Regions from separate parts of the Agrobacterium sp. DE0009 genome, predicted to be linked through region 2. Evidence: riboswitches for the same ligand, from Rfam matches in the RefSeq annotation. Region 2 holds a riboswitch; each other region holds the start of a gene.

Region 1 (3,746 bases), on a different contig from region 2:
GCCGCCGCGGCGCACATGCGCCTTTATATCAATGTCCAGGCCCGCATCTTTCAGCACGGAGAGATCGGCAATGGTGGATTTCGAACCGCACAGCAAAACCAGCCGGCAATCGGCGGGGATCGTCTCACCTGGCCGCACGCGGATCAGTTCTACATCCGGTTCCATGTCGAGGGGATCGAGATCGTCGAAATTGGAGATATGCGGCAGGATTGGCACCGCGATGCGGATTTTTGCGCCCTGTTTTGGCTCTGCCGGGCCGGAAAGTCCAAGCGCATCTTCCGCTGGCAGCTTTCTCGCATCGGCAAAGTGCGGCAGAAGGCCGATGGAGGCCCAGCCGGTCTTTTCCGCGATGATCCGCATGCCATCGGAAAACAGCTCCGGATCGCCGCGAAAACGGTTGACGATGAAACCTTCGATCATCGCCGCGTCATCGACGTCGAGCACCGCCCTGGTCCCGACGAGGCTGGCGATGACACCGCCGCGGTCGATATCGCCGATCAGGATCACCGGCGCATCGGCCGCGCGGGCAAAACCCATATTGGCGATGTCGTTGGCACGCAGGTTGATTTCGGACGCGCTGCCAGCCCCTTCCACCAGCACCAGATCGGCCTGTTGTTTCAGGTGCTCGAAACTATCAAGCACGCGCGGCATCAGCCCGGCCTTCATATGCTGATAATCGGCCGCCTTGGCGTTACCGATGATCTTGCCCTGCACGACCACCTGTGCGCCGGTTTCGCTCTGCGGCTTCAGCAGCACCGGGTTCATGTGCACGGAAAGCGGCACGCCCGCTGCCCGCGCCTGTAGCGCCTGCGCACGGCCGATCTCGCCACCATCCGCGGTGACAGCGGCATTGTTCGACATGTTCTGCGGCTTGAACGGCATGACGGAGAGGCCACGCCGGGTGAATGCGCGGGCAAGGCCGGCCACCATCAGCGATTTGCCGACATCCGAGCCCGTTCCCTGAAACATCAGCACCCGTGCAACCATGTCAGAATTCAATCCCCGCCTGCGCCTTCACGCCTGCCTTGAAGTGGTGTTTGACGAGGGTCATTTCCGTCACCATATCCGCCGCGTCGATCAGCGGCTGCTTGGCGTTGCGGCCGGTGACGATGACGTGCAGATCCGGCCGGCGGCTGGACAGTGTCTCAACAACCTCCGCCAACGGCAGGTAATCGTAACGCAAGGCGATGTTCAGTTCGTCCAGAACCAGAAGGCCGATCGTTTCATCGGCCATCAGAGCCTTGGCCTCCTCCCATGCCCTTGTCGCCGCTGCGACATCACGTTTCAGATCCTGCGTGTCCCAGGTGAAACCTTCGCCCATGGTGCGCCACACGATCCTGTCGCCGAACAAGCTCAGGGCCTGCTGTTCGCCTGTCGACCAGGCACCCTTGATGAACTGAACGATGCCGACCCTTCGCCCGGTGCCGAGCATTCGCAGGGCAAGGCCGAAGGCCGCTGTGGACTTGCCCTTGCCGGGACCCGTATTGATCATCAGCAGACCTTTTTCAATCGTCTTTTCAGCAACCTCGGCGTCCTGCACCGTCTTGCGATTGACCATTTTCTGCCGGTGGCGCTCGGCTTCGCTGGCGCTGATGTCGCGTGTCATTCGGTTTCCTCTTCTTCCACCTGTGCGGAGTCGCCCGCCACAGGAGCGGCGACTATACCCAATTTGCCGCACCCGGCAATCTGCCGTGCCGATGGCTCGCGGCATTGACCCATGCTTCCGTTCAGCCTAAGGGTAAGGGACTGACGGTCTTTTCCCGGCAACGGGAAAAGCTAAGAGGGAACACGGTTCCACCCCAACGTTGGGTCATTCCGTGGCTGCCCCCGCAACTGTAAGCGGTAAGCCCGCACCGTAAAGCCACTGGACCCGCAAGGGGTTCGGGAAGGCGGTGCCAAGGCGTCAAGCCGCGAGCCAGGAGACCTGCCGTTTCAGGAAAAACGTCTGCCGGGCGGGGTGCTCCGGTCAGTCGGTTCGTTCGAAGGTTCGGCTTGCGGCCACCCGCGTGCCGTCTTCGACATCCGCACCCCAAGATTTTTGCAAGGCGCGGGAAACGATACGGCTTGGATATTTCAGCGACATCTTCTTCCACCAGCGGAAATTCGCAGGACGAAACGGCGCCCGGCGTGACCGTTTTCATTTGCAGAAGCTGCCGTGATGAAGCCGATCCCAATGCGGAACCGCGCCTGGGTTCGCGCCTCGTCGAAGCCGTCATGGCAAAGGCTGAGGAAGCGGGTGTCACCGTTCGTTCCGTCAACTGCCTTGCCAATTGCAAGCGCGGCCTCAGCGCCGTGCTGCGCAGCGCCAACGGCTGGTCCTACGTCTTTGGCGGGCTGACAACCGACGGCGCTGATGATTTGCTGGCCGGGGCGAAACTGCTTGCTGCCGCCTCCGATGGCCTGATGCCGTGGCGCGGCCGCCCCGAATCCTTAAAGCGCGGCATGGTCGCGCGCATTCCGCCTTTCGATTTTACCGAGGAGAGATCATGAGCACCCTTCTGGACCGCGTTCCCTGCACCATCGTTACCGGCTTTCTGGGGGCTGGCAAAACCACGCTGCTGCGCGGCCTTCTCGAAAAACTTGACGGCAAGCGGCTCGCCATCATCGTCAACGAGTTCGGCGACATCGGCATTGACGGCGAAATCCTCAAAGGCTGCGGCATTGAAAGCTGCCCCGAGGAAAACATCGTCGAGCTGGCCAATGGCTGCATCTGCTGCACGGTGGCGGATGATTTCCAGCCTGCGATCGAACAGATCCTCAGCCGCCAGCCGAAGGTGGAGCACATTCTCATCGAAACCTCGGGTCTCGCCTTGCCCAAGCCGCTGGTACACGCCTTCCAGTGGCCGGCCATCAAGAGCCGGGTTACTGTCGATGCCGTGGTGGCCGTGGTGGATGGGGCTGCGCTTGCCGAGGGCCAGGTGGCTCACGACATGGAGGCGCTCGCCGCCCAGCGCGCCAATGACGAAGCGCTCGACCACGACGACCCTGTCGAAGAGGTTTTCGAGGATCAGGTCGCCTGCGCCGATCTCATCGTGCTCACAAAGGCTGATCTTCTTGACGTTGCTGGCTTGGAAAAGGCCAAGGCGCATATTCTCGACCATCTGCCGAAGGCGGCAAAGATCGTCATGGCCTCCAATGGCGCCATCGACCCTGCCGTGCTGATCGGCCTTGGCCTTGCCGTCGAAGACGATATTGAAAACCGCCGCACCCACCATGACGGCGAACTTGACCACGAGCATGATGACTTCGACAGCTTCGTCATCGATTTGCCTGCCGTGACCGATCCGGAAGCCCTGGCGATCCGCATTGCCGAAACGGCAGCGGCTGAGAATGTCCTGCGTATCAAGGGCTTCATCGAGGTATCCACCAAGCCGATGCGGTTGCAGGTGCAAGCCGTCGGTAGCCGCGTGAACCACTATTACGATCGGCCGTGGGCCGCAGGTGAAGAGCGCCGCAGCCGCCTTGTCGTCATCGGCGAAAAGGGCATCAACCGTGAGAAGATCGAGCAGATGCTGGCTGCCTGACACACGCATTTATCTGGGCGCAAGCAGCGACAGACGTCTGATGGACATGCTTTAGATGCATATTCTTGCCACCACATCATCGTCTCTAGACGACCTGATAGAGCCGGTTGACCTCAACCAGCCTCGCTCAGATGTGGTGATGCTGTCTTTTTCAGCAAGCGATCTGGCAGGGCTGGAACAGGCCTGGCGGCAGGCGGAGGAAGCGTCGACCACCCTCTCCTG
Region 2 (3,746 bases):
CGCACATCGATGGGCAAGCCTTTCCAGCAGCGACTGGCAGGCGGACAGTTCTGTGGTGGTGATATATTCATCCGGTTTGTGGGCGCGGCCGATGTCGCCCGGACCGCAAATGATGGCGTCGATACCGGCAGCCTGAAAAAGTCCGGCTTCCGTACCGTAGCTGACGGCGTCAATGCACGGCGCGTCTGTCAGCTGCTCCATGAGGTTGACGAGCGGCGCGTCAGCGGCAAGCGAAAGCGCAGGGTAGTCGCTCATCGGTGCCCATTGAACGTCTGTCCCGTTGGCTGCAAGCCTCTCGACGCTCTCACGCAATGGCTCGAGCAGGGCGAGCGGCGATACACCGGAAATGGCCCGTGCTTCCACTTCGATGGTGCACAGGTCCGGGACGATATTGATCGCCTGCCCGCCATTTACGGTGCCGATCTGCAGGGAGGAGTAAGGCGGCTCGAACGTGCCTTCGAAGGGGCCCTGCGTGAGGGCTTGGGCAGTTTCCACCGCCTTTGCCATGATGCCTGTCATGAGATGGATCGCGTTGACGCCCTGATCGGGCCGTGAGGAATGGCCGGAGCGGCCGCGGATGGTGATGCGTGCGGCTGCCTTGCCCTTGTGAGCACGCACAGCGCGCAGATTGCTCGGCTCACCGATGATCGCGCCCGCTGGTTTTGCGCAAAGATCCGGCAAAGCGGCGATCAGATGGGGCACACCCCGGCAGCCCGCCTCCTCATCATAGGAAAAAGCAATGTGAACCGGCCGCTTCAGTGACATCTGCGCAAATGCCGGCGCCGCGGCGAGAACCGTGGCAAGGAAACCTTTCATGTCGGTGGTGCCACGGCCGTAAAGACGCTCGCCCTCGGCTCTGAGCGCAAAGGGGTCGGAGGACCATTCCGGCTCCCCGGCGGGCACCACATCCATGTGGCCGGACAGGATGTATCCGCTGGCATCCGTCGGGCCGAAGCTCGCAAAGAGATTGGCGCGGTCCCCTTCCGGCCCGGCAAGCAGCGAGACCTTCGCGCCGTGGCTTCGCAGATAATCGGCAATCCATCCGGCAATATCGCCATTGGCGGTTCCGACGAACGAGGGAAAGCCGACAAGACGCTCCAGAATTTCGATGGCGTTCATGGCTCTCTCCGCGCTTCACCGTCGCAGAGCCTAAAAGTCACCGGCTGCGTTTGTATGCTGAAGTGAAGAAGATTTCGGTAGATTGTTGTGTCCTTACAGCGGTTTCGGCGAAATCCTGCCGGGTCGATGGGAAAACTGACAGCCCTTTTTCCGATGCCGCCGTGTTGTTGAACGGAGACGTCAACGTAAAGCGGCTTTTTAGCGGTTGGATTTTGTCGAAGATGCCGAGAAACTGTATCGCCTGCACGCTTGGGGCTTGTGGCCGGTTTTTAAGCCGGCAACTTCTTGACTTTTCATTGCGGCGGGCTAGCTGGCCGTCTTTGTTCCAAGCTGCGACACGATCGCAATTGACGCCCCGCCTCTTGCCCCTTATGTGAGTATATGACGGTTCCTGCAGCCGAAAGGCGAAGGGATTAATAGGGAACATGGTGCGGGCGATATTTTCGCCCAATGCCGTGGCTGCCCCCGCAACTGTAAGCGGATTGTCGTTCATCCCCGTGGCGCCTCATGGCGTCATGCCACTGTATTCTCTGGAATGCGGGAAGGCAGATGAGTGACGCAAATTCGTGAGCCAGGAGACCTGCCGTCAAAATATGAACCATCGTTACGGGCGGGGAAGCCCGGAGGAGGAGACTGTAATGTTATTACGTTACATTTTGTTTGCATCCGATCATCGTTCTCCGTACAAGACGTCCCGCTGTTGGTGCGCGTTCTAACGCCTGCTGCTCTCGAATAAGTTTACTTTCGACTGGAGAACACATGTTTCATTTAAGACGCCTGCCGGCTCTCGCCGGCATCGTGGCGGTTGCCTTTGCATCCTTGCCCGCCGTTGGCGCGCAGGGCGCCGAAACCACCTACCCCCTGACAATCAACAGCTGCGGTCAGGAGATCACCTTCAAGCAGGCGCCGGCCCGCACCGTATCTGTCGGCCAGAGCACAACCGAGGTCCTTTACCTGCTTGGTCTCGCCGACAAGGTTGTCGGCACGGCGCTGTGGATCGGTCCGGTTCTGAAGGGCTACGAAGAGGCCAACGCCAAGATCGAGCGATTGGCCGACAACGACCCCAGCTTTGAGGCGGTTGTCGGCAAGAAGCCGGATCTCGTGACGACACAGTTCCAATGGCAGATCGGCCCAGAGGGTGTTGTCGGAACGCCGGCGCAATTTGCCGAGCTCGGCATTCCCGTTTACACCTCGCCGGCCGATTGCATGGGCAAAGACAATTCCGGCGGTGGCGATGGCGTGCGCAACACCGTTTTCACCATGGAACTGATCTACCAGGAAATCCGTGACCTCGCCAAAATCTTCAACGTGCAGGATCGCGGTGAGGAAGTCGTCGCCGACCTGAAGAGGCGCGAGGACGCCGCCAGAGCCAAGATCGCTTCTGCCAATGGCAAGCTCTCGGCCGTCTTCTGGTTCTCGAGCGCCGAACTGGATATCGACCCGTACGTCGCCGGCCGTAACGGCGCTCCGGGTTACATCATGTCTGCTCTCGGATTGAAGAATGTCATCGAAAGCGACGAGGAGTGGCCGACGGTCGGCTGGGAAACCATCGCCAAATCCAACCCGTCTATCGTTGTCGCCGGCAAGATGGACCGCCGCCGCTTCCCTGCAGATGACATTGCCGTCAAGCTGAAGTTTCTGGCAACTGACCCGGTGGCAAGCATCATGCCTGCTGTCAGGCAAGGCCATGTGTTCGAAATGGATGCGCAGGCGATGAACCCGACCATTCGCACCATTGAAGGCATCGAAACGCTGGCCGAGGCGATTTCGGCTGCCGGCCTCGCCAAGTGAACGGCCTCTCCCTCCATCTCGGCAGGGCGGGCCTGGTTTTTGCCGCGCTCGCCCTGCTGTTGATAGCGCTGATGGCCGGAGCGGCCATCGGTGAGACAGCCATTCCATTTGACGTCGTCGCAAAAACGATAGCCAATCGCGTCTTTCATGCGGGCTTTCCGCTGGAGCCGCTGGATGAGGGTATCGTCTGGAGCTATCGTCTGAGCCGCGCTGTCGTTGCCGCCTGCTGTGGGGCTTCGCTGGCGCTTGCCGGAGCAGTGTTGCAATCGCTACTGCGCAATCCGCTTGCCGATCCCTATATTCTCGGTATTTCCGCCGGCGCCTCTACAGGCGCCGTCGCTGTCGCCCTCTTGGGATTCGGTGCGGGGTTTCTGACCATGCCGGCAGGGGCCCTGATCGGCGCTTTCATCGCGTTTTCACTGGTCAGCCTTCTTGCCGTGCGAGCCGGACACGGTAACAGCGCCATCATTCTGGCGGGGGTGGCCGGGTCGCAGTTGTTCAATGCCGTAACATCGTTCATCGTCACCAAATCTGCCAATGCCGAGCAGGCACGCGGCATCATGTTCTGGCTGCTCGGCAATCTCTCCGGCGTGCGCTGGCCGGATGTCTGGCTGGCGCTACCTGTCAGCCTTGCGGGACTTCTCATCTGCCTCTGGTATGCCCGCGCGCTAGACGCCTTCGCTTTCGGCGGCCAGGCGGCAGCATCGCTTGGGATCCCGGTACGCTGGGTCTATACGGTGCTGATCTCGGTTTCCGCCATCATGACAGCTTCAATGGTGTCCCTGGTCGGGTCCATCGGTTTTGTGGGCCTTGTCATTCCCCACGCCGCACGCATC
Region 3 (3,746 bases), on a different contig from region 2:
CCCATGTTTCTTGCAAACCGTGTGCAGCGCATCGACATCGCTGACCATCATATGCGCGACGTTGAAAGGGGCTGCCCTGTGGGCCGGCTGCAATGTCAGGTGCAGCTCGGCATTGCCCTGTTTCAGGATGATGAAGCCGACGGGATTGCCGTTTTCGAAGGTCTTTTCGAAACCGAGCACGCCGGCATAAAAATCATGGGCCTTTTCGATATTCTTGACAGGAAGCATTGCGGCGATCCGGCCGAAGCGGATGCCGTGATCGGCGATGGTATTCATCGCGGAACCTCGGATCTGGGAGAAACGGGGAGGGCCGCGGACGGTGCCGGGGCACAGGCGTTTTTTCCGGTTTGAATTTGCAGGACGGTGCCTGCCGCCCTAGGATCATAGCCACGGCGGCGACGGATGCAAATGGAATGTCTGCGCCGTTCCGGTCGGAACATTGACAAGCCCGGGAGGCAGAATGCGCAGCTCCATCGAAATCTTCAACATCCGGACCCGGCAGATGCGGGTGGTGTGGCAGACGCCTGAGCTGTTCGAAGCGCCGAACTGGTCGCCGGATGGGAAATATCTGCTGCTGAACAGCGAAGGGCTGCTGTATCGCCTGTCCCTTTCCGGTGACGCGTCGCCACAAAAGGTCGATACGGGTTTCGCAATCCAGTGCAACAACGATCACGGTATTTCGCCCGACGGTTCGCTTTACGCCATTTCAGACAAGGTGGAATTCGGCAAAAGCGCCATCTATCTTCTGTCCTCGGCGGGCGGCGCGCCGCAGCTGATGACGAAGAACCTGCCCTCCTATTGGCATGGCTGGTCCCCCGACGGGAAAAGCTTCGCCTATTGCGGCATTCGCGATCAGGTTTTCGATATCTATTCCATGGACATAGACAGCGGCGTTGAAACACGCCTTACCCATGGTGAAGGCCGCAATGACGGCCCGGACTATTCGCCTGACGGTATGTGGATCTATTTCAATTCCAGCCGCACGGGCCAAATGCAGATCTGGCGGGTGCGGGTGGATGGCTCAGCTGTGGAGCGTATCACCGACAGCCCCTATGGCGACTGGTTTCCACACCCGTCTCCGAAGGGAGACAAGGTTGTCTTCATTTCCTATGATGGCGACGTTTTCGACCATCCGCGCGATCTCGATGTACGCGTGCGGCTGATGGATATGGACGGCGGCAATGTGGAAACGTTGTTCGAGCTTTTCGGCGGGCAGGGCACGATGAATTCGCCCAACTGGTCGCCGGATGGGGATGAGTTCGCTTATGTCAGGTACTTTCCGGTGGCGTGATGCGGTTCTGACGAGGCGGTGTACCCCCTCCCTTCACTCCGGCTCAGGGCCGGAATGACGGAGGCGGGGAGCACGGTCATATTGTCGCGCGGCCTTGGCGACACTTGCGTTCGCACGCTATTTTGCCCATAGCTTCACCCGTCAGGTGCCCGCCTTTGCAGCGGGAGAATCGGGAATCCGGTGAGAGACCGGAACGTGCCCAACGCTGTGAGGCGGATGCCCTTTTTCTCATGCCACTGAAGTTATTCGGGAAGGCGAAAGGGGCGGATGAAGCCTAGTCAGAAGACCGGCCTGGCAAAATAGACCGAACCGCGCGGACGGCGGCAGGTTGATGGAAAGCGAGTCGTCGCTGCAAACCTTCCATGGTTTCGGCACCGGCCCGCCCGCATTGTTAGGGATAAACGATGCCGACCGAACCGCCCTTCACGACGCCACCCGACGCCAATCCTTTCGATCATGCGCTTTCACCCGCCCGCCCGTTTTCCAGCGAGGAGCGCGAGGCGATCTACCGCGCCATCGAGACGCGGCGTGATGTGCGCGACCAGTTCCTGCCAGACCCGCTGCCGGACGATCTCGTCGAGCGCCTCCTGAAAGCGGCGCATGCCGCTCCCTCCGTCGGTTTCATGCAGCCGTGGAACTTCACCCTCGTCACCGACGGCGCCGTGCGCCAGGCGGCATGGGTGGCCTTCAGCCGCGCCAATGAAGAGGCGGCGGCGATGTTTGAGGGCGAGAAGCAGGCGCTCTACCGCAGCCTGAAGCTTGAGGGTATCCGCAAGGCCCCGCTCAGCATCTGCGTTACCTGCGATCCGAAACGGGGTGGCAAGGTGGTGCTGGGCCGCACCCATAATCCACGCACGGATGTCTATTCCACCGTCTGCGCCATCCAGAACCTCTGGCTCGCCGCCCGCGCCGAAGGCGTCGGCGTCGGCTGGGTCAGCATTTTCCACGACAGCGATATCAGGGCCATTCTAGGTATCCCCGATCATATCGAGATCGTCGCCTGGCTGTGCCTCGGTCGCGTCGATACGCTTTATACCGAACCGGAGCTGGCGGTGAAGGGCTGGCGGCAGCGCGTGCCGCTGGAAGAGCTTGTGTTTCGGAACCGTTGGGGTGGGGTGTAGACACGGAGGCCTGCGAATAGGTCGGGACATTGCCGTGCATTTCTTCTCCCCGCCGGAGAGAAGGTGGCCCGAAGGGTCGGATGAGGGTGTAACGGTAGAGATTTTCGGAGAGCTTGCCCCCTCATCCCGCTGCCGCGACCTTCTCCCCGGCGGGGAGAAGAAACAAGGGTCGCGCGCTCGCCCCATTACACGCGCGCAAGAGATTTCACTGCTGCGGCTGGATGCCTTTCAGCGCCGGGTTTTTCAGGTCTATCTTGCCGGTCTGGTCCGGCAGGAATTTGGGTCCGATGATGCGGACTTTTTTATCGTTGGGATCGTAATCCCGTTCCGGGATTGGCTGTTCCGGTTGCTTGGCCGCCTGCTGTTGTTGAGCCGCTGCGGGGGATTTATCACCGTTCTTGTCACCTTGCGGCGATGGAATGGTGGTGATGCTGGAATAGGGCTTTTCGGCTTCCGGCCGGGACGCCTGTTCCTGCTTTTGCATCTCCTGGTGATAGGCGGCCATGTTGCAGGCGCAGCCGGGCGCTTTCGTTGAGGCATTGCGATAGGCGAAGGCGGTCGGCAGGTCCTTGTAGGTTTTGCCGGTTTCAGCGGACACCATGTCTGCTGTTTCCTGATCCGCCATGGAGTGGAAATAGAGTTCCGTCTCGGTTCCCGGGCACATTTTCTGGCATTGCTCGGCCTGGGCGCGGAAATCAAGTGGCGAGGCATTGGAGGCGATCGGGAAGAACGATCCGTCGCAGGTGCGCACGCAGAGCGTTCGAAGCCCGCCCTCGGCGGCGGCGTTGGGGTGAGGCGAAAGGCCCGCCTGTCCCGGCTCATCGCCATTCTGCCTGAAGGCATCGGGATACCGGGTCACATCGGGTGCAGGCGATGCTTGGCGGTTCATGTCCTCTGCGGGGCTGCAGCCATTGGCATCGAGGGCGGCGAGAATGCGCTCGCGCCTGACGTTGCTGTCATCGTTGCGAGCGTCCGCCATGGCATCATCGCGATCGCGGATGATCGCGTCGCGCTCGGCCTCGGCATCCACCAGCGCGTCGCCGATCTCGGCGCAAAGCCCGGCATTGGGATTGCCATACACAATGACACTACCGGACGAGCAGCCATAGCTGCGCATGTCGTTTCTGATCTTGCGGATGACGATGTTCTGGCGGGCAAGCGCATTGGCGTAACGCCGCACCTCGGCCGTGTTGCCGATGACACGGGGCGGTTCGCGCAACTGTTGATACAGCGTATCGCACACCTGATCCGCAATAGCGGCGGCAGGAGCGATGAAAACAAGGGGAAGCAGGAGGCCGATGATGCGGCTGCGCCGGGTCAATTGTGCGATCCGT
Region 4 (3,746 bases), on a different contig from region 2:
GGACAAGCGCTGCCAAGTCCCTTCGGAACCTTCCATGTTCCAAATATCTCCTCCGATCCGCAGCACGGCATCGGCGCCTGGACGCTGGCGGAGTTCGGCGATGCCATGACGCGCGGCGTCGGCAAGAATGGCGAGCATCTCTATCCGTCCTTCCCCTACGCGTCCTATGCCCGCATGACGCAGAAGGACATCAACGATCTCTTCGGTTACCTGAAAACCCTGCCGGCCAGCCAGAACGATGCGCCGGATCACGAGTTACCGTTCCCCTTCAACATGCGCATCGTGCTGGGCGGCTGGAAGTTCCTTTATTTCGACCCCGCCGCCCCGCCGCGCGTCGAGCTTGCCAACGCCAATGCCGAGCTGCTGCGTGGCCAATATCTGGTGGAAGGACCCGGCCATTGCGGCGAATGCCACACGCCACGCAATGCGCTTGGCGGCTTCCTGGCGGACAAATGGCTGGCGGGCGGCCCCAATCCCGAAGGCGAGGGCCGCATTCCAGACATTACCCCCGGTTCGCAGAGCATCGGCAGTTGGACAAAGGCCGATATTGCCAGCTATCTCGAAACCGGCTTCACCCCGGAATTCGACAGCGTCGGCGGCTCCATGGTCAAGGTCCAGCAGAACATGGCGCATCTGACCGCCGAAGATCGCGATGCGATTGCCGCCTATCTGAAGGCGATCCCGGCGCGGTAATCCTCAGCCGTCATGCCGGGCCAGATCCGGCATCCAGCCACGGCGCGTCTGCACCGTGAGAAGAGTCTCTTGCGATCAAGGACTTGATCGCGCTGGACCCCTGATCTAGTCCGGGGTGACGGAGGTGGAGGCGACGGCGTGCAGTTCGAAATCAGGCCCACCATTGACTCCCGCTCTCGCCCGGCGGATAACAACCTTGTGATGGTTCCTTCCGGGCATTCCGGAAGGTGAAAAGGGAACACGATAGGGAGACATCCTCATTCGTGGCTGCCCCCGCAACTGTGAGCGGAGAGCCTGAAACGAAATGCCACTGGCAAGCCACCTGAGAGGAGGGCGCGCCGGGAAGGTGTTTCAGGTTTTGACCCGTAAGCCAGGAGACCTGCCATTACGGAAATATCCATGCCGGCGGGGTGTCCGGAAGAGCGGAATGTCAGGGTGGCGGGATCAATGCCGCCCTGTGTCAGTCTCGTATCCCCGTGGTGAAGTATATCGCATGCGGTCTTGCGGCTTCTGCCGCCCGGCCGCGTCCAAAGGCGCGGGGTCGCGCCGGAGAGGGGTCACCATGTCCATCAATCAGAATACGGCCAATGCCGCCGCGTCTGCAAAAACAGCGAGCTTCGCGCAATCGCTCACCGCGATCGTGCTTGGCCTGTTCATCGTCGGTTTTGTCGGTTTTTCCCATGTGGAAGCCGTCCACAATGCCGCGCACGACACGCGCCATGCCAACGCCTTCCCCTGCCACTGAGGGGGGAGCGGCATGTCTTTCTTCCGTAACATCGTCTTTACCGCCATTCTCGTCGGCATTGTCGGCGGCTTCGCTGTCTCCGCCATGCAGGCTGTCGGCACCACGCCGCTCATCCTTCAGGCGGAAACCTTTGAAAGCGCTGGTGAAGCGCCGCATAGCCATGATGCGCCTGCACCGGGCGCTGCGGCTCCCGCCCATGAGCACAACGACGAGGCATGGGCTCCGGCCGATGGTTTCGAGCGTAACGCCTACACCGTCGCGGCCAATGTGCTCACCGCCATCGGTTACGCGCTGGTGCTGACCGGCCTGATGTCGCTGCGTGGTACCAATGCCGGTTGGCGCGAAGGCCTTCTCTGGGGCGTTGCCGGCTTTGCCGCCGTCATGCTTGCTCCTATGATCGGCCTGCCGCCGGAATTGCCGGGCAGCCCGGCCGCAGCCCTTGAAGCACGGCAGATCTGGTGGCTTGCAACCGTTGCCGCAACCGCGGGCGGCATTGCGCTGATCGCATTCCGTCGCGAGCCCTGGGCGATTGTTCTGGCGCTGGTGATGATTGTCGCGCCGCATGTGGTGGGTGCGCCGCTGCCGCCGGAAGGCGAGCATGCGCTGGCGCCGCTGCCGCTCGAGCGTCAGTTCATCGTTGCCGCCACCGTCACCAGCTTCGTCTTCTGGGCGCTTCTCGGCACGTTGAGCGCGTTTTTCCTGAAGCGCTTCCAGCAGGCTTGAAACCATGCAGGACGCAGCGGAGTGGAGTGAGGAACTCGATGCGCTGCGTTTTGCCGTTCCCGGTCACGGCGCGCCATGCGCCGTACACCGCCTTGCCTTCAAGGCGGTGCTGGGGCCGAGCCCCGATCGTTATGCGGCGCTTGCCTATTTTCAAGACCACGAAGCTGCTTTTGCCGCTGCGGCAATCTTCAAGATCAAACGCTCAAACTTGCCCGCCGGCCGCAGCCTGCATTTGAACAGCCGCGATATCCGCCGCGCGATTGCCGGCAAGGGACCGGAGTTTGCGGCGCGTGTGTGCCGGGTGCTTGATCGAGAATAGCGCAGGATGATTTGCGAGAGACATCTTCTTCTCGACCGTCATGCCGGACTTGATCCGGCATCCAGCCGACGCGCGTCTGCGCGGCGGGAGAAGTCTTTTCAGCCCAAGGACTTGGGCTGGTTGGATACCGGCTCAGGGCCGGTATGACGGAGGGAGGGCGGAATAACGCTCTGCGGCTCACCCATGCTCCGCCGCAAAAACCTGAAGTTCTGCCTCGGCTTCCGGACCAAAGAGTCCGAGGCTTTTCAGAATTTCCACGGCGAAACTCACCGGCGCGCTGCCGGCGTGATAATGCCGCCGTCACTGACCGCTTTTGGCTGATCGCGATAAAGCGCTTCGCCACGATACGTCGGATAGGCCTTGTGCGATGCCAGCGCATTGCCGGTATGGGCGACATCATCAAGAACGCCCGTGCCGCCGAGCGCACTTGCCGCCGCGCAGATGCCGGCGACCAGCCGGTGCCTGTCGCGAAACCGGTATACCAGCCCGCCAAGATCGGCAGCCGTGCCCTTTTCCCAACTGAGACCGCCGGGGATGACGAGCGCATCGATGTCAACGGGATCGAGCGCGTCATAGGATGTATCCGGCGTCACCTTCAGCCCGCCCATGGACGTTACCGGCCGGCCATCGGGCGTGGCATAAACGATCTCGACGCCGAGATAGCTGCGTGCAGCCGCCGCCAGCAGCGCCGGCTCCCAGTCCGCAAAATCCTCAGCCAACGCAATGGCAATCCGTGTCATGGCCGTCTCCGTGGGTCAATCAGGCGATGGACTGCATGTAACGCATGCCGGTGACCGGCCGCGGCGCGAAATCCATGTTTTGGTAGAAACGATGCGCCGCCACATTGCCTGTTGTGGCGCTGACGGAAAGATAGTCGCAGCCGAGCCGCTTGGCGATATCCCGCGCTCGGGACACCAGATGCTGGCCGGTGCCATGGCCGCGATGGCCATCACGGACGAAGAGGTGATGCAGCTCCAGCCCGCGCCGGCCTTCTTGCGCTCGGTAGAGCGGCAGAAGCAGCGCGTAACCGATCAGCGCACCGTCCGCCTCGGCCACCAGCCCGTGCACCCATGGCAGCGGGCCGAACAGGTCGCGTTCCAGTTTCGCCGGCGTGATCGCCGCCGCATCGCCGTGGTAGGAGGCAAGCAGCGTGATCATCTCGTTGAGCTCGGGCAGATCGGTCTTGCGCGCGCCGCGAATGATGACGACGGGCGGTCTTTCCAGTGTCAGGGAGCTATCTTCGGTCATTTCTCGGTCCTTTGGTCT

The links. Region 2 has a riboswitch for cobalamin ahead of FS804_RS10875 (ABC transporter substrate-binding protein). Riboswitches for the same ligand answer to the same signal wherever they lie in the genome.
Region 1: linked by a shared signal. The riboswitch ahead of FS804_RS18415 (DUF1636 family protein) and the one ahead of FS804_RS10875 (ABC transporter substrate-binding protein) in region 2 are both predicted to bind cobalamin.
Region 3: linked by a shared signal. The riboswitch ahead of bluB (5,6-dimethylbenzimidazole synthase) and the one ahead of FS804_RS10875 (ABC transporter substrate-binding protein) in region 2 are both predicted to bind cobalamin.
Region 4: linked by a shared signal. The riboswitch ahead of FS804_RS05450 (CbtB-domain containing protein) and the one ahead of FS804_RS10875 (ABC transporter substrate-binding protein) in region 2 are both predicted to bind cobalamin.

What each region holds. Positions count from the first base shown of each region.
Region 1 covers NZ_VEIU01000005.1:214,015-217,760, reverse strand. Annotated here, with positions in the region: gene FS804_RS18425 (cobyric acid synthase) at 1-987, opposite strand, end outside; gene cobO (cob(I)yrinic acid a,c-diamide adenosyltransferase) at 989-1,606, opposite strand; cobalamin riboswitch at 1,734-1,947, shown strand; gene FS804_RS18415 (DUF1636 family protein) at 2,065-2,490, shown strand; gene cobW (cobalamin biosynthesis protein CobW) at 2,487-3,524, shown strand; gene cobN (cobaltochelatase subunit CobN) at 3,580-3,746, shown strand, end outside.
Region 2 covers NZ_VEIU01000002.1:307,143-310,888, reverse strand. Annotated here, with positions in the region: gene argE (acetylornithine deacetylase) at 1-1,119, opposite strand, end outside; cobalamin riboswitch at 1,488-1,722, shown strand; gene FS804_RS10875 (ABC transporter substrate-binding protein) at 1,879-2,910, shown strand; gene FS804_RS10870 (iron ABC transporter permease) at 2,907-3,746, shown strand, end outside.
Region 3 covers NZ_VEIU01000001.1:272,281-276,026, forward strand. Annotated here, with positions in the region: gene FS804_RS01430 (glyoxalase superfamily protein) at 1-276, opposite strand, end outside; gene FS804_RS01435 (TolB family protein) at 461-1,291, shown strand; cobalamin riboswitch at 1,418-1,601, shown strand; gene bluB (5,6-dimethylbenzimidazole synthase) at 1,696-2,412, shown strand; gene FS804_RS01445 (DUF2865 domain-containing protein) at 2,618-3,733, opposite strand.
Region 4 covers NZ_VEIU01000001.1:1,063,687-1,067,432, reverse strand. Annotated here, with positions in the region: gene FS804_RS05455 (cytochrome c) at 1-693, shown strand, start outside; cobalamin riboswitch at 879-1,095, shown strand; gene FS804_RS05450 (CbtB-domain containing protein) at 1,256-1,438, shown strand; gene FS804_RS05445 (CbtA family protein) at 1,451-2,161, shown strand; gene FS804_RS05440 (hypothetical protein) at 2,166-2,480, shown strand; partial or broken gene FS804_RS05435 (type 1 glutamine amidotransferase family protein) at 2,658-3,220, opposite strand; gene FS804_RS05430 (GNAT family N-acetyltransferase) at 3,240-3,728, opposite strand.